DNA from 3 places in the Pseudoalteromonas sp. TAE56 genome. Region 2 is predicted to be linked to each of the others. Evidence: predicted binding sites of a transcription regulator. Region 2 holds the regulator's gene; each other region holds the start of a gene.
The links. The regulator sigma-54, encoded in region 2, starts transcription at its own class of promoters, with help from an activator protein. The targets are predictions, from matches to a motif close to GTTGGCACGNNNNTNGNNT.
Positions count from the first base shown of each region.

Region 1 (6,551 bases), on a different contig from region 2:
TTAGTCGTTGATGAAAACCAATTACTCGATACCGTAAGTAAGCAAATAACTGAGCAAGACTTTGATATACGCCGCCATATAGTGATAACTAGAGAAAAAGCTTATTTAGGATTAGCGCCGCTTCGCGATATTTTAAAACACATAACCGAAGAAAAAATACGTCATGCACAACATGCTAATCCGCTTACTATGCTCCCTGGTAATGTAGCAATTAATGAGGCTATAGAGCAGCGATTAAGAGGTAGTAATTCGTTTTCACTCGCGTATATAGACCTTAATCATTTTAAGCAATTTAATGACTTATATGGCTACGCTAGCGGCGACAGTGTAATTAAACTATTAGCTGATGTAACAGTGCAAGCGTGTAAAAATAGTGCTAACTTTGTAGGGCATATAGGTGGCGATGACTTTATGGTGGTGTTTGATCAGCACAACGCTGTTGATATATGTAATACCATTATTGAGCAATTTGAACACCAGTCTCGTATATTTTTTACACCTGAGCACATAAAGAGCAAAGGGTATTGGGCCACAAATCGTGAAGGAGAAAAGCAATTTGTGCCTTTACTAACGTTATCGATTGGCTTAGTTGTGCCTGATTTACAGCAATGTAAAAACAGCCATCAGGTTGCAGCACTTGCAACTGATGCTAAAAAAGAGGCCAAACGTTATCGCCATAGTTATTTGTTTATTTGCAAACGTAAAGGGCCAGCTCCCGCTGTGGTGCGCTTAGTAAGCAATAAGCAGGTGATTTAAATAAAGTAGGTAATTGTTATGTTGCCAATAAAAATTTCTATTAGTGTATTAACTCTGTTTGTAAGTTTTGCACTTGTGGCGCAAGAGCAAATAATTAATGTAGCTCAAAAGCAAGATACCCAAAATGCTCGTGAAGAGTACCTTAATGAGTTATTAGTACGTGCACTTGAAAGTGTTAACTACCCCGGTGTTATCCGAATGACCTCCATATCAGATCTGCAAAAGCGTAAGTTAATAAACCTAGATGATAACGAATTAGATATGTATTGGAGTATGAGTAGTCCAGAGCGAGAGACGCTCGCTTTGGCAATAAAAATTCCACTATTTAAAGGCTATATAGGTAAGCGAGCTTTGCTCACTAATAAACAAAATGTAGCACGTTTTAAAAACGTAAAAACTCTTGAGCAGCTAGGAGAGTTTTCAGCAGTGCAAGGTCACAACTGGCCAGATACAAGAATCATGTCGTACAACGGGCTACATGTAAGGCCGCTTACTAACTACCAAGCCATGTTTACTCTAACAAGCCGTGGGCGAATAGATTACTTTCCTCGCTCGTTTATTGAGGTTAATTCCGAACTTATCGAAAACAAGCAAAGTAACCTTGTTGTGGTGCCAAACTTGTACATAAGCTACCCAACGGGGATTTATTATTTTGTGACTAAAAGTAAACCTGAATTGGCAAAGGCTATTGAAGAGGGGTTAATTGTGATGCAGAAAAACGGCGAGTTTGATGCATTATTTGATGAATACTTCGCAAAGGATTTAAATACTTTACCGTATACAAAAGGCAAAACGGTTGAGATTAAACTCGATAACCCTTATTTTTAGGCACAAAAAAAGGAGCCTGAGCTCCTTTTTAGCATGCTATTAATAGCATTAAATTAGCGAAGTAACGACTCAGTTAATACTGGACGAATTTCACGAATAATTGCTTGAGTCAATTTTGGTGAACCACAGATAATATTGCCGCTGTGGTTATAGTTATTACCACCAGCGAAATCTACAACCATACCGCCGGCTTCTTTAACCATAAGTTCGCCTGCAGCAGAGTTCCAAGGTTTTAAACCAATTTCAAAAAAACCATCAACACGGCCAGCAGCAACGTATGCCATATCTAAAGCAGAACAACCTGCGCGACGAATGTCTGCAGTGTGTACAAACAATGCTTTAAACGCTTCAGTGTATGCGTCCATGTGGTTTTTGTTTTTGAAAGGGAAGCCAGTAGCAAGTACAGTGCCTGCAAGGACCGTTGTTTTGCTAACACGTAGACGTTTGCTGTTTAACTGAGTGCCTTGTCCGCGAGACGCAGTGAAAAGCTCGCCACGAATTGGATCATAAATAACAGCTTGGTCTAAACGACCTTTAACTTTAAGTGCGATAGAAACCGCGTAATGAGGGATACCTTTGATGAAGTTAGTTGTTCCATCGATAGGATCTACAATCCATTGGTAATCATCATCCTTGCCTTTATGCTCACCTAATTCCTCACCAACAATAGAGTGAGTAGGGTAAGACTGTAAAATAGTGTCACGAATTACGGCTTCGGCTTCTTTATCAATGTTAGTTACTAAGTCGTTAGCGCCTTTTTGTTGCACTTCAACTTTTGATAAATCTTCACTTGCGCGAAGTAAAATTTTGCCTGCGTTGCGCGCAGCGCGAACCGCAATGTTTAACATTGGATGCATGGTATTACCTTTGGGTTGTAAAAGAACGTTTATATATTTCAGCCGGCGTATTTTAGCGACTTTTGACATAAAGTAAACAATAAACCCCAAATACTTATGTTTGTTTTTTATACAAGATTGAAATGTGTATATATTTTTAAAAAATAATAATGAGCAATTAATAAGTCATTATGTTCCTTTATATGTTTATTAAATCGAATTAATTGTAAATAACGCTTTACCTAAAGTTAGCTTGAGGTTTTATCGTGCTCCTAACTTAATTGATAGGACAACATAATGTATTTAGAGCACGTAAACTTAGTCGCGAGTGATATAGATAGTATGCTTAAATTTTACCGAGCTGTATTTCCACATTGGTCGATTAGAAGTGAGGGCAGAGGCGATTGGCATGGAAAACCAAGACGCTGGGTACACTTTGGGGATGACACGCATTATATTGCGATAAGCGATCATGGTGAGGGTGAAAACAGAAACTTATCGGGCCATCAAGTTGGTTTTGCACACTTTGCTTATGTAACTAGTAACTTAAATGAAGTAGTAGCACGCTTAAATAAAACGGGTTTTGGGATAAGTAAGCAAGGTAGTGAGAACCCTTTTAGAAAGAATGTTTATTTTATTGACCCCGCAGGGTTTGAAGTAGAATTTGTAGAATATTTAAGTGATATCCCAAGTGAGCGAAATAACGATTTATAATAGGTTAAGCACCGCAAAGTGCGGTGCTTAACGAAGCTTTATGAACGATTATTACCCGTGCCAAACTGAGTTTTTAGCTCATTTGCAAAGCTCATAAATTTTTCTTTAATTGTGCGCTTTATTTTTACTTCGACTGAGCCCATTACTGCCTTTCCTTCAATGTGAATAGTAGGACCTTGGCGTTTGTTAAGCGACACAGATTTATTTTCAAGACTACTTAAAATACAAAACATTTTAGACACTACATTTACATGCTCTGGTACGTAAATCTCATCACTACCAAAAATACAGTTAACGTGAATAGTTACATTTTGATGCGCAAAAATGGCATCGGTAAAATCTAGCACCACCGATCCCATAAAGTTACTCAAATATATATTCTTTGGCACGACCCACTGACCGCTTCGCTCGTTAGAGCCTAAAATGCTGCGTAATGTAAAATCATCATCACTGTTTTGTTGTGCACTATAATGTGGTGTAAATTGCGATTGTTTTTCTGCTTTATATTGCTGATCAGTATTAAGTGTTAAATCTTCTACTAAGGCTAAAAGAGCTTCGTTATTAGGTGCATCCATCGCGTTATCTAAGCGTCTCTCAAATGCATCAACAGAAATCACCCCATGACTGTAATTATAAATTAATTGATCAATTACTTGTTCGCGTACTTGCTCTATTGGGCGGTCTTCGACTTTTACAGACATGGGGCATTCCTTATTATGTTTGCTATTAATACTGCTTCTGATGTTTATATGCAAAGCACGCACCAAATATAATAATCTTAACTATCAATGGTTTAATTTTCAATGATGTTTTATGTTTTGTTATATTAACGATAGATTAACCAAAAATGCAATTATCTAGTTATTTTCACTATTTGAGAAAGTTTTACCGAGTAGCCTGTAAATAGTTACACTGCTATAGATAGTGCCTTATCCCAGAATTACATCAAGTAATTGAAATATATATAGAAATAAAGTTGGCCTAAAGCTCGCATTAGTTAAAGTGTCTTTAATCAAAAGGAGAAAGATTATGAAAACATTTAACAAATCTATTATCGCAGCTCTAGTTCTTGGTACTACGGCTATGGGTGCCCAAGCAAACAGCTGGGAAAACGAAAGTAAAGATGCTTGGATTGATGGTAAGGCAGAAACAGTTCTACTTATGAACACTAATCTAAACAACTTTGACATTAACACTGATGTAAAAAATGGCAAGGTAGTACTTACAGGTAAAGTTAATAGCGAGCTTGATAAAGAGCTAGCAGAAGAACTTGTACTTAGCCTAGATGGCGTATCTGATGTTGAAAACAGCCTTACCGTTGTTAAAAGCATGGACACAAAAGATAGAAATAAAGACATGATGGACGATGATGATAACGACCTAACGGACGCTAAAATCACCACTGTAATCACAACTCGCTTCCTGTTTGATTCAGAAGTTGGTGGTACAGACATCGATGTTGATACCGACAACGGTATAGTAACTCTGAATGGCTCAGTAGAGTCTGAAGCTGAAAAACAACTAGCAGTTAAAATTGCTAAAAATGCTGAAGATGTTCGTGACGTAGTTGATAAACTATCTATTACTGCTGAATAACACAGTATAGTTAAGGCCCACTAACACTGGGCTTTACGCCTTTTTAATGCTTAATTTAAATGGAGTTTAATCATGGATATTATTCGTATAATACTTTCAGTTTTATTGCCGCCATTAGGTGTATTTTTGCAAGTTGGCTTAGGTATGCATTTTTGGCTAAATATTTTATTAACACTGTTAGGTTACTTCCCAGGGTTAATACATGCAATCTACATTATTGCGAAAAAATAATGACAGATTATATATTGTGTAAGCCGACTACTGAGGTTTAGCTAAATAAAAAACTTCAGTACTGATCGGCTCACAATATTAGTTTTTAAAGTAAATATTTATTATCAAAATCTAATTTTTAATTTACTCAAACTAAGTGATTTATGTCTTGTAACTCACTCCCAACATTCCCTCAGCCACACCTATCGTTTACTTCAATTAAGCTTTCTAACTAACAGTAGTGTTCTGATTCTGTATTGATGCCATTTGGGAAATCTTTAACATTAGTTTATTTATATATCTACAATACGCGATTAATTACTCTATTATTAAGTGGCAATATTACCATCACTTCTAGTGTTATCATTAAACCGAGTTTTTACGCATATTGAGGTAGCTAATTGAATATTCGACTTATACTGTCAGGCGTTGTGTCATTCATTTTTTATTTTAGTTGGGCCTACTGGGCAAACAGTTCGGCAGATATTGCTAAATCGGTCACGCTTCAAGCTGCATTAGTGCAAGGTTTGTATAGTGGATTTGTAACGCTGTTTTTTACTTTTATTTTAGAAGAGGTCGTCAACAAGTATAAATCTAGTTATGTAACGCTTGCGTTTGTAACTCCAATTATTTGTATGTTTCATTCTAAAACACCACAAAACGTAGCAATACGCCAAAGCTTCAATAATGCAATTAACTCTAGCGCCTCGCACCTAAATAACAAAAAAATAGCAGGTGTACTTTTCGCGCCTATTATTCCAATTACAGTTCAATCAAGCTTAGTGATTATAGTGAATGTAATTAATGAGACACCTAATTTGGCACTTACAGTAGCCCCAAGCATATTTTTTACAGCCTTGTATGCCTACACATATATGTTAGCTTTACTTAAAAAATAGAGCGTTAAATATAAAAGACTACATGTTGAAGGAAGGTTTTTATAATTTAGTGCAGAGAATATCATGAGAAATATCTTGTATTTTATGTTTATACCCGCCTAAAAGATTACTATTTAAGCAGTTAGCTTGCTGATTATTAAAATAAAGGTTTTTGGTAGTGACAAGCACCTAAAAAGTTTTTATACTGCAACCCGCTTTAGTCGCTCTGTGACTGAACGCTTCAAAAATTAACTGTCTTGCAGTTATATAAAAGTTGGCCCCTTAGCTCAGTTGGTTAGAGCACACGACTCATAATCGTTAGGTCCCCAGTTCGAGTCTGGGAGGGGCCACCACTTTTACACGCTTTCCAAGTAAACACCTACTAACAGAAATTACCCTGTGCTACCTCTGTGCTACTTTTGAATTTACCACACTGAATTAATACAGTATAGTTTTAACAAATAATCAAACACATAACGGACTATAGATGCACGGACGAAAAGTAAATATTTCTTTATCATTAATTGTTCTTATTTCTTTATTTTCAATAACTACTGTTCTACTTATCTTATATGCCATGGAGGTGTTCGATCAAAAGTGGGCACCAATTGTAGGTGGTATGGCAATATCATCTTTAGTTTCCTTAGTTCAGTTTTTGATTGGCTATAAAAATTACCGAAATAATGAAAAGCTTGAGGATTGTGGTGTTTTAGAGTTTCTTAGCACCAGAGGT
Region 1 is NZ_AUTN01000143.1:65,081-71,631, reverse strand. It holds gene L656_RS0117670 (GGDEF domain-containing protein) at 1-756, shown strand, start outside; gene L656_RS0117665 (substrate-binding periplasmic protein) at 775-1,584, shown strand; gene suhB (inositol-1-monophosphatase) at 1,638-2,441, opposite strand; gene L656_RS0117655 (VOC family protein) at 2,718-3,134, shown strand; gene L656_RS0117650 (LiaF domain-containing protein) at 3,173-3,835, opposite strand; gene L656_RS0117645 (BON domain-containing protein) at 4,164-4,730, shown strand; gene L656_RS1000000122875 (YqaE/Pmp3 family membrane protein) at 4,803-4,961, shown strand; gene L656_RS0117635 (hypothetical protein) at 5,342-5,839, shown strand; tRNA gene L656_RS0117630 (tRNA-Ile) at 6,095-6,171, shown strand; gene L656_RS0117625 (hypothetical protein) at 6,306-6,551, shown strand, end outside.
Region 1: L656_RS0117645 (BON domain-containing protein) is a predicted target of sigma-54. The motif match lies at 4,110-4,128, and genes of this name have one in related genera.

Region 2 (6,551 bases):
CTGATTTTGCACAGCGTAACTGTTTACAAAAATCTTTGTTGTTTAGTTTATCAGCAATGGTTGCGAGAGTCTTTAAGTGCTGTTGGTTATCGCCATCTGGTACGATGAGTGCGACAAAAATATCAACAGGACGATTATCTATTGCATCAAAATTTATTGGAGTTTCGCTAACGAGTACTAAAGCTAAAGGCTCTTCTGCACCGCTCATTCGACCATGAGGAATGGCAATGCCACGGCCAATACCTGTACTACCCAGTTTCTCTCTACTCATTAAAGCAGTAAGGATATCCTGTTGCGGTAAATACGGAAGTTTGTCGTGAGCAAGTTCGCTAATGAACTCTAAAATTCTTTTTTTGCTATTAAAAAGGACCGCAGCTTTGCTGCAGTCCTGGCATATAAGTGAGCTTAATTTCATCATATTAGTGTCGAGCAAGCTTCTCTTTGTGTTTAATTACTTGTCGATCGAGCTTGTCGATCAACGAGTCAATGGCGGCATACATATCTTGATGTTCCGTAGAGGCAAATAGCTCAGCACCACTTACATGTATTGTGGCTTCTGCTTTTTGATTTAATTTTTCTACATCGAGAATGACATGAACATTATTAATATGATCAGAGTGTCTTTCTAGCTTCGCAAATTTGGTATTAATATAGTCTCTTAGTGAATCGGTTAATTCTACGTGACGACCAGTTAAGTTTAGTTGCATAAGCATTACCCTCTTTTTTTTGCGTCTTAGATCAAGCTTTTACGTTGATTTGACGGTGGAATAGCCAGAGATTCGCGGTATTTTGCGATTGTACGTCTTGCTACTTTAATTCCTTGCTCAGCCAATATATCCGCTATTTTGCTATCACTCAATGGTTTTGCTGAGTTTTCTGCAGCGATTAATTTGCGGATAAGTGCACGAATTGCTGTAGATGAACATTCACCACCGTTTTCGGTGCTTACATGGCTTGAGAAAAAGTATTTAAGCTCAAATATACCACGGGGTGTATGCATATACTTTTGAGTTGTTACGCGCGAAATTGTTGATTCGTGCATTTCTACCATTTCAGCAACATCATTTAAAACCATTGGTTTCATTGCTTCAGGGCCGTGTTCAAAAAAGCCTTGTTGTTGCTTAACAATACAATTAGTTACTTTTAAAAGTGTGTCGTTTCTACTTTCTAAGCTTTTAATAAACCATTTAGCTTCTTGTAAATGCGAGCGAATAAACTGGCTGTCACCACTCGATTTCACAGTGCGAGACATTGCAGCGTATTGGCTATTAACACGAATTTTAGGCATGCTATCTGGGTTTAACTCAACAACCCAGCGGCCTTTAATTTTTTTAACTGACACGTCTGGAATAACATACTCAGATTCTTCTCTTACAATAGTATCTGCTGGCTTAGGACTAAGAGTATGGATTAATGTCATTACTTCTTTAAGCTCTTCTTCTTTGAGCTTGGTTTTCTTCATTAATGTACGATAGTCACGAGCAGCTAATAAATCAATATGCTCGGTTAAAATCATTTTTGTTTCATTAATGTAAGGTGTTTCTTTATCAAACTGATTAAGCTGAATACACAAACACTCTTGTAAACTACGTGCAGCAATACCAACAGGATCAAACAGTTGGATGCGTTTTAATACAGCTTCAATTTCATCAAGTTCGACTTCGTTATCATCTTCGTTTTCTTGATTAAAGCTTTCTAAAATCTCTTCGCAGCTTAGTGTTAAAATACCTGAATCATCAACTGCTTCTACGATGGCAATAGCAATAGCTTCGTCTGTAGGGCTAAATGGCGTTAATTGTAACTGCCACATTAAATACTCATGGAGCGTCTCTGTAGAGGCACCTTGATAAATTGATTCATCTTCAGGCATTGGACCCGATGATGCTGCAGGAGCGGCACTCATGTACTCATCCCAGCTAACATCCATAGCCATGTCGTCACTTAGCGTGTCTTTCGCAAGTGCTTCACCACTATCTTGTTCGTATTCGCTTGGAGCATCATCGGCAGATGCGCTAACAGTTATGTCATCGGTATCAGCTTTTTGCTCGTTTTTGCCAGCAGCATCTTCTGAGTAGTCTTGTTCTTCAACCTCTAATAGCGGGTTGCTGTCGAGAGCTTCTTGTATTTCTTGCTGGAGATCCAATGTACTGAGTTGCAACAAACGAATAGCTTGTTGCAGCTGTGGAGTCATTGTAAGTTGCTGGCCCATGCGCAGCTGTAGTGATTGCCTCATGTATCTCTAACAATCCTTTTATGTTGTTATAATTAATACTAGCAGATGCTTAAAGACATGGCGTAAATGTTACAGCCTAAATTGCTCGCCTAAGTAAACATCGCGTACTGTTTTATCATTTAATACGTGTTCTGGAGTACCTGATGCAATCAGCTCCCCATGAGAAACAATGTAGGCTTTTTCACAAACATCAAGGGTTTCTCTTACGTTATGGTCGGTAATTAATACTCCAATCCCACGATTTTTAAGATGTTCTATTATTTTCTTTATATCTAATACTGAAATTGGATCAACACCAGCGAACGGTTCATCCAGTAATATAAATTTAGGATCTGCTGCCAGCGCACGTGCTATTTCGACACGACGACGTTCGCCACCTGATAATGCCATACCTTGGCTATCGCGAATGTGTTGTATGCTAAATTCATCTAATAATTTATCGAGTGTATCTTCTCGAGTTTGTTTATTTAGCTCTTTGCGCGTTTCTAAAATAGCCATTAAGTTTTGATAAACAGTTAGCTTTCTGAAAATTGAAGACTCTTGCGGTAAGTAGCCTATGCCTAATCTAGCACGACTATGCATAGGTAAAAGAGTAATATCGTTATCATCTATCGATATTTTACCTTTATCGCTAGGCACAAGGCCTACAATCATATAAAACGTGGTTGTTTTGCCTGCGCCGTTAGGGCCAAGTAAGCCAACAATACTGCCCGCTTTTACTTCAAGGCCAACGTTTTTTACAACTTCACGGCCTTTATAGCTCTTTGCTAATAGTTCTGCTTTTAATGTGCTCATGGTTGACCTTTGTCGCTTTTTTTACTTTTTTTAGTTTCAATGGGTACTAAAATTGTATGAACGCGGTCAGTTGAGTTTTCATCTTTTTCGGCACTGATTAGCTGTTGCTCAATGTCGTAGGTAATGCTTTTAGCATTTATTTTTTGTCCTGCTTGCGATACCTGTGCATTACCAACAAGCGTTAAAAAACGCTTAGATACATCGTAACGTACTTCGTCAGCACTGGCGCTCATAGTCGTGCCGTCTGATTGCTTCTCTTCAAAGTGGGCAGGGCTACCAGTGGCAATTAATAATTGCTTATTATCACCAAGTTCATCGCGTTTATGTACTTCGAGACGGTCGGCTGTAATACGGCGGTTACCGTGAATAATTTCAACGTTTTTCTCAAAAATCCCGACATTAGCTTTTAATTGACCTTCTTGCTTATCGGCGCTTATTGATATTTGATTTGCAGCAGGCTGTGTATTTGGCTCTGCAGCACTGCTATTAAATGCTAGTATAAGTGTAGGAATAATAAGTGATTTTAATATTTTATTGGTCATAATATATGGTTCGCGTATGGTTAATTAGTTTTATCACTTCGGTTTTTAAGTCGGCTTCTAGGCCTTTGCCGGTGATTTTTAAATTGGGTCCAGTGATGATAACGGGTTGCTCCGAGCGCATTGTTAATAGCTTTATATCTACCTGAATATTATCAGCATTGATTTTGTCTATCATGGCGTTATCGGTTAAGTTTTTGGCAACCACATTACCTTCTAAAATTAATTGTTTGTCTTCGTATAATGTTGCTTCGTCTGCATTTATTTGCCACGTTTGCTTTTCGTTATATAAAGTAAAAATGGGTTTTTCAAAAAACGTGAAACCTAATTGCTGATATAGTTCCATTTTAGCCGCAGTTACTTTGTGGCTGATTGTACCTTGTTCGTCATAGGCTGTTTGTTTGAGTTCAATGGCTATGTAATCAGGCTTGGCAATAACTTCAGGCTCAGTCTGAGGCAAAATATTTGGTTGTGTAAAATAAGGGTACCAAAGCCAAACCATACAGCTAATGAATAAAACGCTTAATATTATGCGCGCTGCATTCATGAACTAGTGCCTTGTGTAGTCAACGCTTTACCATTTTCAAGCATAAGTAAGTCGGTGAGCTCTCTTACTGCACCAAAGCCGCCAGGCATTTGCGTTACATAGTGTGATAAACGTTTAATAAGTGGATGGGCATCATTTACTGCAACAGCAAAGCCGACTAATTCCATAACGGGCATGTCAGGGCCATCATCACCGATATAAGCAATTTGTTCATCGCTAAGGTTGAGTTTGTCTTTTAATTCTTGATAGGCAATGAGCTTATTTTCTTGACCTTGATAAATATGCTGTACGGTTAAGCTGCTCATACGTTGTTGCACTATTTGTGAATGACGACCAGTAATTACAGCCACTTCAAAGCCACTGTTTATAAGCGCTTTAATGCCAAAACCATCTTTTGTATTAAATGCTTTTAGCTCTTCACCTTGATTACCAAGATAAATACGGCCATCAGAAAATACACCATCAATATCGCATATAAGTAGCTTTACTTTTTTAGCGCGTGCTTTTGCATCATCGCTCAGCGGTTGATAGAGTTCTTCAAATTGCATTTATAACACTCCTGCTTTTAATAGGTCTTGCATGTTTAATGCGCCAATAGGTTGGTTTTTCTCATTGACGACGATTAAGCCATTTATACGTTTGTGTTCCATAATATTAAGCGCTTCAGCGGCTAAAATATCTTGTGTAGCCGTAGTACATGACTTAGTCATAACAACATCTATTTGTGTTGTATGAATATCAATTCTTTGCTCTAAAATACGACGTAAATCGCCATCGGTAAATAATCCCACGAGCTGCTGATTTTCATCAACAATGGCTGTCATGCCTAAACCTTTGGCGGACATTTCAATAAGGGCGTCTTTAACTGTTTGTGAAACGCTAATAATAGGTGTATTTGCGCCACCGTGCATAACATCTTTTAAAGTAAGCAGTAAGCGCTTGCCTAAACTACCACCTGGGTGAGATAGCGCGAAGTCATCAGCTGTAAAGCCGCGGGCTTCTAATAGTGCAACTGCCATGGCATCGCCCATCGCAAGCGTTGCAGTGGTGCTTGATGTAGGAGCTAGACCCAATGAACAGGCTTCTTTTTCTACTTTAATACACACATGTACATTAGCAAGGGTCGCCATGGTTGATTGCGTATTGCCAGTCATCGATATCATTTTGGCACCAAGTCGTTTTAAAACCGGAATGATATTTAAAACTTCGCTGGTCTCTCCTGAATTAGAAATAAGCATAACCACGTCATTTTTAGTGATCATACCTAAATCACCATGACTTGCTTCACCAGGGTGAACAAAAAATGCAGGGCTGCCAGTACTCGCAAGAGTGGCCGCGATTTTATTGCCAATATGACCTGATTTACCCATGCCAATGACAATAATACGGCCTTCGCAGTCGTACATTAATTGGCACGCGTTATTAAAATTCTCATCTACATATTGTGCAATATCACTAAGTGCTTGGCGCTCAACATCTAAAACGCGAAGACCTTGTTCAATAAAATTTAGCGTTGCCATCATTTACCCTACTTGACTAAAAATATACCCTTGGTAACCCAAAAACGCTATTAGCAATAAGCCGCCTTCTACTCTATTGATACGTTGGGTGCCTCTAAAGTTCAATGACATAATAATAAGAGCAAGTGTTGCACCAATCATAATTAATACGTCTCGACTTACTAATGATGGGTCAATGGCAGAAGGGTTAATGATACCTGCAAGTGGTAATACCGCTAGAATATTAAATATATTTGAGCCAACAATATTACCTAGTGCTAAATCATCTTCATTTTTAAGTACACCAGCTACCGAAGCTGCAAGCTCTGGCAAGCTAGTACCAATGGCAATAATTGTTAAGCCAATGACTAAGTCGCTTAAGCCGAAGTATTTTGCAATGTCTACAGCTGAACCTATTAAAAAATGAGAGCTAACAGGTAGGAGTATCATGCCTATAACTAACCAAAATATCGCTTTTTTTGTAGGTACATCGTTAGGTACGTCGTCGCAGGCTTCTGAGACAAATGGGTCATCTTGGTTTTTTGCACGCATAGACACAATAATTAACCCACCGATGAATACGATAAAGCCAACTAAAAGTGCAACACCTTCATTAAATGAAAAGTAGTTATCCGAAAAGACATACCAAGTAGCAAGAGATACTAGCATTACCAATGGCATTTCGCGTTTTAACGTACTAGATGAAACTGAAAGAGGGCGAAATAGAGCTGTAATACCTAACACAAGTAAAATGTTTGTAATGTTAGAGCCAACAGCATTACCGACGGCAGTGTCGGTTTTGTTAGCCAGAGCGGCAGAGGCTGAAACCATCATTTCGGGGGCTGATGAGCCCATAGCTACCACGGTTAAACCAACAATAAGTGTAGGTACACCAAAGTTTTTAGCAAGAGCCGCAGCGCCATAAACAAACCTGTCTG
Region 2 is NZ_AUTN01000103.1:19,135-25,685, forward strand. It holds gene ptsN (PTS IIA-like nitrogen regulatory protein PtsN) at 1-415, opposite strand, end outside; gene hpf (ribosome hibernation promoting factor) at 420-707, opposite strand; gene L656_RS0111060 (RNA polymerase factor sigma-54) at 734-2,233, opposite strand; gene lptB (LPS export ABC transporter ATP-binding protein) at 2,303-3,028, opposite strand; gene lptA (lipopolysaccharide transport periplasmic protein LptA) at 3,025-3,570, opposite strand; gene lptC (LPS export ABC transporter periplasmic protein LptC) at 3,560-4,114, opposite strand; gene kdsC (3-deoxy-manno-octulosonate-8-phosphatase KdsC) at 4,111-4,662, opposite strand; gene L656_RS0111085 (KpsF/GutQ family sugar-phosphate isomerase) at 4,663-5,634, opposite strand; gene L656_RS0111090 (calcium/sodium antiporter) at 5,638-6,551, opposite strand, start outside.

Region 3 (6,551 bases), on a different contig from region 2:
AGCATTGTGGATCAGTAAAACTGGGCTAGACGCTCAACAAACCGATATATCGGTTATTTCAAATAACTTAGCGAATGCGAGTACCGTAGGTTACAAAAAAAGCCGCGCTATATTTGAAGATTTACTTTATCAAAATATTAATCAACCAGGTGGTCGTTCATCGCAAGATACCGAAATGCCGTCGGGTTTAATGTTAGGTGCGGGTGCTAAAGTTGTAGCTAACCAAAAAGAGTTTACGCAAGGCAACATGTTGACCACCGAAAACTCACTAGATTGGATGATTTCTGGTGAAGGCTTTTTTGAAGTACTGCAACCAGATGGCAATATTGCTTACTCGCGCAATGGTCAGTTTACTACCGATGGCGATGGACGAATTGTTACATCGGGCGCTGGTTACGTTATTCAGCCAGAAATGAATGTACCTGATGACGCGCAATCAATTACGGTTTCGCAAGACGGCGAAGTATCTGTACGTGTTGCAGGGCAAGCCGATAACGTTGTAATTGGTCAGCTAACAATTAGTGACTTTATTAATCCATCAGGCCTTGAGCCAATTGGTCAAAACCTTTATACCGAAACCGCTGTAAGTGGTGCACCGGTACAAGGTAACCCGGGTGTTGAAGGGTTAGGGAGCATTATTCAAGGCTCACTTGAAACTTCAAACGTAAATGTAACTGAAGAGCTCGTAAACCTAATTGAAACTCAGCGTATTTACGAAATGAACTCAAAAGTAATTTCGGCCGTTGACGAAATGATGAGTTACATCAATCAACAGCTTTAATAGAGTAGGGGGAATTATGCGTAATATTATTTTATTTGCAGCGGGCACATTATTTTTAAGTGGCTGTATGTCTACGCAAAATAGTGAAGTAGTGCAGGACGACCCTTACTACGCTCCTATGTACCCCGAGCCTATTTTAGAGCCGCTGGTAGCCACAGGTTCATTGTTTAATACTCATACATCAAACGACTTATATTCTGATAAAAAAGCGCTACGTACTGGCGATATAATCACGGTTAAGTTGCAAGAGTCTACTCAAGCAACAAAAGCCGCCAAAACAGAAACAGACAAAGAAACTGAGGCAAGCTTAGACCCCGTTATTGGATTAGGTGGCCTACCTGTCAATATAGGTGGCGATAGCATTCAGTTTGGTATTGGCAGCGATTCGTCGTTTACAGGCGATTCAAAGTCAAACCAGTCAAACAGCTTAGTGGGCGATATTTCGGTTAATGTAATGCGCGTTTTACCTAACGGTAATTTAGTTATACGCGGTGAAAAATGGCTAACGCTTAATACCGGCGAAGAGTTTATTCGTTTAGAAGGGCTCGTACGCCCTCAAGACGTAAGTGCCGATAATACGGTGGAATCAAACCGTATTGCTAATGCACGTATTCAATACTCAGGTAAAGGGCAAACGCAAGAAGCGCAAAGTCCTGGTTGGCTTACACGTTTCTTTAGCAGTTCGCTGTTTCCATTTTAGAGGGTAACAACATGAATAGCCTTAAAGCTTTATGTTTAGTTGTGTTATTAGGTTGGCATTTTACTGCCAGTGCTGAGCGCATAAAAGATGTGTCTATGGTTGAAGGCGTACGCTCTAACCAGCTAGTTGGTTATGGCTTAGTGGTTGGTTTACCGGGCACTGGCGAGCAAAACTCATATACACAACAAAGTTTTAGAGGCATGTTGAACAGCTTTGGTATTACGCTACCTTCAACTCAAAGTCCTAAAATTAAAAATGTTGCCGCTGTGGCGGTGCATGCAGAACTACCTGCATTTAGAAAGCCTGGGCAAGCAATCGATATTACGGTTTCTTCTATTGGTAGTGCAGGCAGCTTACGTGGCGGTACTTTACTACAAACTTTTTTAAAAGGTGTAGACGGTAACGTGTACGCAATTGCACAAGGTAGTTTAATTGTCGGTGGCTTAGGCGCACAAGGCCTTGATGGTAGTAGAGTTGTAATTAACACCCCTACAGTTGGTCGTATACCAAATGGCGCTACAGTTGAGCGCGCCGTGGAAAGCCCATTTATGCAAGGCGATTACATTACTTTTAATTTAAACCGCCCAGACTTTACAACGGCAAAACGCCTAGAAAAAACAATTAATGACTTAGTTGGCCCAAATAGCGCACAGGCAATTGATTCTGTTTCTATTCGTGTTATAGCTCCACGCGATGCATCCCAACGTGTATCGTACTTATCGACACTCGAAAACTTAGAGTTTAAGCCAGCTGATATGGCCGCTAAAATTATAGTTAACTCGCGCACTGGTACAATTGTCATTGGTAAAAACGTTAAGCTTCAGCCTGCCGCTATAACTCACGGTGGCTTAACAGTAACAATTGCAGAACAACAAAACGTGTCACAACCAAACCCGCTAGCAAACGGTGATACTGTTGTCACGCAGCAGAGCATTATTGATGTAAATCAAGATGACTCGCGCGCCTTTGTATTTAATCCAGGTGTAAGCCTTGACGATTTAGTTCGCGCAATTAACGAAGTAGGCGCAGCGCCTGGTGATCTAATGGCTATTTTAGAAGCACTAAAAGAAGCCGGCGCAATTAACGGACAGTTAGTTGTTATATAAATAACTCAAGCCAATAAATAACGTATTACTTAAGCCCTATATTTTTGAAACAAGATATAGGGCTTTTTATTTACAGCAACTTAAGTTTATTATTTTTATCTCCCTCGTTTTATCGGTAGTGGCTCAATTTTTGCATTTTTAACTGCATTATTCATTTTGTGTCAAAAAGCCGATGGAAACTAATCACCTCGATAAACAAAACTTTTTTGATTTAGGCAACTTAGATTCACTTCGTAAAGAAGCCTTAACCAGTGGCGATGCATCAACTGATGCATCTAAAGCTGCGCTCAAAAAAGCGGCCGCACAATTTGAAGCTATTTTTACGCAAATGCTGCTCAAAGGAATGCGCAAAGCTAACGAAGCATTTGAAGACAAAGACAGCCCATTTAATTCAAGTGGCGTAAAGTTTTTTGAAGAAATGCACGACCAGCAACTTTCAACAGAGCTTTCTTCAAATGGCTCATTAGGCCTTGCCGATTTAATTGTTCAGCAGTTATCGCCTGAGTCTAAAAACTTTATGCCAGGCTCGGTGCTTAGAACAACCAACGATATTTTTAGCGATACACAAGTGGGATCTGCTCTTCCTCATGAGCAAAAAAATAAGCAATCCGATCTTATCGTTAATAACACTAAAGCCGATATTGCTGAGCCTAAAGTCGATACTGCAGGGTCTAAAACCGATAGCCCAACATTTAAAAATGCAGAAGAGTTTGTAAGTTCAGTGTGGGAACACGCTAAAACTGCAGCGCAAAAAATTGGTTTAAACCCAGCTGTAATGGTTGCACAAGCGGCACTTGAAACCGGTTGGGGTAAACACATTATTAATAAAAGTGACGGTGGCAGCTCAAACAACTTATTTAATATTAAGTCAGATAAAAGCTGGGAAGGCGACAAAGCAAGCAAAGTAACGCTTGAGTTTGAGCAAGGTACACCCGTTAAAAAACAAGCCAGCTTTAGAGCCTACGATTCAATTAAAGATAGCGTGAACGACTTCGTTGATTTTTTAACGCAAAACCCACGCTACAAAGAAGCATTACAAAATACTGCAAAACCAAATGACTTTTTAGATTCATTACAAAAAGCAGGTTATGCAACCGATCCAAATTATGCCAGCAAAATAAAAAAAGTGCTCAATAGCAGCCAGCTAAAAGACATTGCGGCAAACGTGATCCGCCAAGGAGTAGAGTAACATGTCGTTTAATTTATTAAACATTGCCAGTTCTGGGGTTAGAGCAAGTTCGGAGCTACTGCAAACGACAAGTAAAAATATCGCCAATGTTAATACCGAAGGCTATGTGCGCGAGCGTACAGAGTTTACTACTATGGTTGATAACCAAGTAGGGCGAGGCGAAACATACCGATTATTAAACGAGTTTGCTCAGTCACAGCTAAATCGTGACACCTCTAATAAATCGTTTTTCGATCAGTTTATTACTGAGGCTAATCGAGTTGATACTATTTTTTCTGAAGAGTCGAATAACCTTTCGACTGGTATTAACTCTTTATTTAATAATGTACAAGAAGCGCTAAATCAGCCGTCGTCTACCGTTGCTCGCTCATTAGTAATGACAGATGCGCAAAGCTTAATTGAGCAAATGGATAGGCTTTCGGGCATCGTGCTTGATCAAAAAAGTATAGTAAACGAGCAGCTCGAAATATTTTCAGATGAAGCAAACTCACTCATTCAAAGTATTAGTACGCTAAATCAAAATATTGCAGCAGTTAATGGCACTAATAATGCCGCAGATGCGAGCTCTACCTATAACGAACGAGATAAAGCAATACGCGACTTATCAGAGCTAATAGACATAGAAACGCTTGATGGTCCAAATGGCGAAAAACTCGTTTTTATGGGCACAGGCGAAGCGGTTGTTATGCAAAATGGCGCATTTAACTTATTTTCGATGACAGGGGATCCTGATCCTAACTTTAAAGAATTCACGCTTGACGTTAATGGTGGCAAAGCAGTGCCGCTTGAAGTTGATGTAAGTAAGCTTAAAGGAAAAATTGGCGGCTTACTTGCTTTTAGAGATGACATATTAGTCCCTGCGCAAAACCAAATTGGTCAAATGGGCTTAGCGATAGCTGATGCATTTAACGAACAAAACAAACTCGGTATGGATGCAACAGGTCAGCTAGGGGGTAATATTTTTAATATACCTACCGTTGGCGCTTATGCGTATCAAGCTAACACGGGCACTGCAGGTATGACTGCAACGGTAGAGCCAGGTAAAGGCAGTGAACTTCCTGCCAGTGACTTTATTATTACCTATACAGGCAATGCCAACGAAGTAAGTATTCAGCCTATAGATAACAAAGGCGATCCGTTAGGGCAGCCTTCACTTGCTGATATATCGTCAGGTGTTATTGATTCATCGACTATAACCTCAGGCGAATCATTTGGTCTTCAAGTAAATGTATCTGGGGCAGGTGTTGAAGGCGATCAGTTTCAAATAAAACTTAATTCAGATGCCGCTTCAAGTATTACACTTGCAACAGGGCGCGCAGAAGATTTAGCATTAGCATCACCTATTCGTACAGCAAACAGTATAGATAATATAGGTACCGCTACTATTTCAGCCGGAGAAGTAACAAGTGTTACCTCCGGTGGTTTTACTTCAACACCAAGCTTAACGAACGGTGAAATAACGCTTGTTAAAACAGGTAATGCTAACGAATATCAAATTACTGATAATAGCGGAACGAATACTTTTACTATTACGCCTCCTGCAAAAGGAATGTTATCGCAAGCGGGTGCTCCATTTGATACCTACGGATTCGATTTTGATATAGAAGGCACACCCGCAACAGGCGACACCTTTACACTTGAGTTTAACGAAGGCGGTTTTGACGATAACCGTAATGGTTTAAAATTAGCTGATTTACAAAATGGTGAGTTAGTACGCTTAAACGTAGAAACAACAGCAACGGCCGATAACCATAAAACGTTCAACCAAGCTTATTCAGGATTAGTGAGTGATATAGGTGTTATAACTGGCCAAGCAATCACAAGTGGGGCTGCATTTGACGCTTTAGCACAGCAATCTGAGGCATGGTATGAATCACTATCTGGTGTAAACCTTGATGAAGAGGCCGCAAATTTACTGCGTTTTCAACAATCATATTCAGCATCAGCACAAGTTTTAGCAGCAGCTCAAGAAATTTTTGACACCTTATTAAATGCGGCGAGGTAATTATGCGTTTATCAAATAATTTAATGTACCAAAACAACATAAATAAAATACTCGACAACCAACAAGGTGTTGCAAATGCTCAAGAGCGAGTAACAACAGGTGAAAAGTATTTAACCACCTCAGAAGCGCCAGCTGCTATTTCGCAAGCTATGCTGTATTCAAATAAAATACAAACTAATGAGCAATACACTAAAAATATCGATCAGCTAAATGGCCGCCTAGAAACTGAAGAAAGCGTATTACAAAGTATAAATAGTAATATTCAACAAGCGCAAGAACTCACTATTCAAGCAGGTAATGGTGCGTACACTAAAGACGATTTAAAATCGATTGCATCAGAGCTTAGTGGTATTCAACAAACGCTAGCTAACTTAATGAACACTCGATCAGAAGACGGAAAATTCATATTTTCAGGATATCAAGACAGCACGCAGCCTTATCAGTTTGATTCTGCGGCGGGTGAGTACACCTATAATGGCGACCAAGGCCAGCACCAAATAACTATAGCTGAAGGGGTATCAATTAAAGCGAGTGATAACGGCTTTGATACGTTTGAAAAAACTAACGCGCGATTAAATGTAGAATCTAACACGGCAAGTGTTTCAGGCTCTATTACAGCGGCAAGTGTATATGTTGACGGCCAAGCTGAGTTTGATAAGTTTCATCAAGCAAATTACAACGCAGACCCAACAGCTCTAGCAACTGCAAATACATATAGTGTATTAGTAAGCGCAGGTGCTACGGCAACAGATCCACAAACATACGAAATA
Region 3 is NZ_AUTN01000102.1:47,370-53,920, reverse strand. It holds gene flgG (flagellar basal-body rod protein FlgG) at 1-781, shown strand, start outside; gene flgH (flagellar basal body L-ring protein FlgH) at 798-1,481, shown strand; gene L656_RS0110855 (flagellar basal body P-ring protein FlgI) at 1,493-2,587, shown strand; gene flgJ (flagellar assembly peptidoglycan hydrolase FlgJ) at 2,760-3,776, shown strand; gene flgK (flagellar hook-associated protein FlgK) at 3,778-5,781, shown strand; gene flgL (flagellar hook-associated protein FlgL) at 5,784-6,551, shown strand, end outside.
Region 3: flgJ (flagellar assembly peptidoglycan hydrolase FlgJ) is a predicted target of sigma-54. The motif match lies at 2,705-2,723, and genes of this name have one in related genera.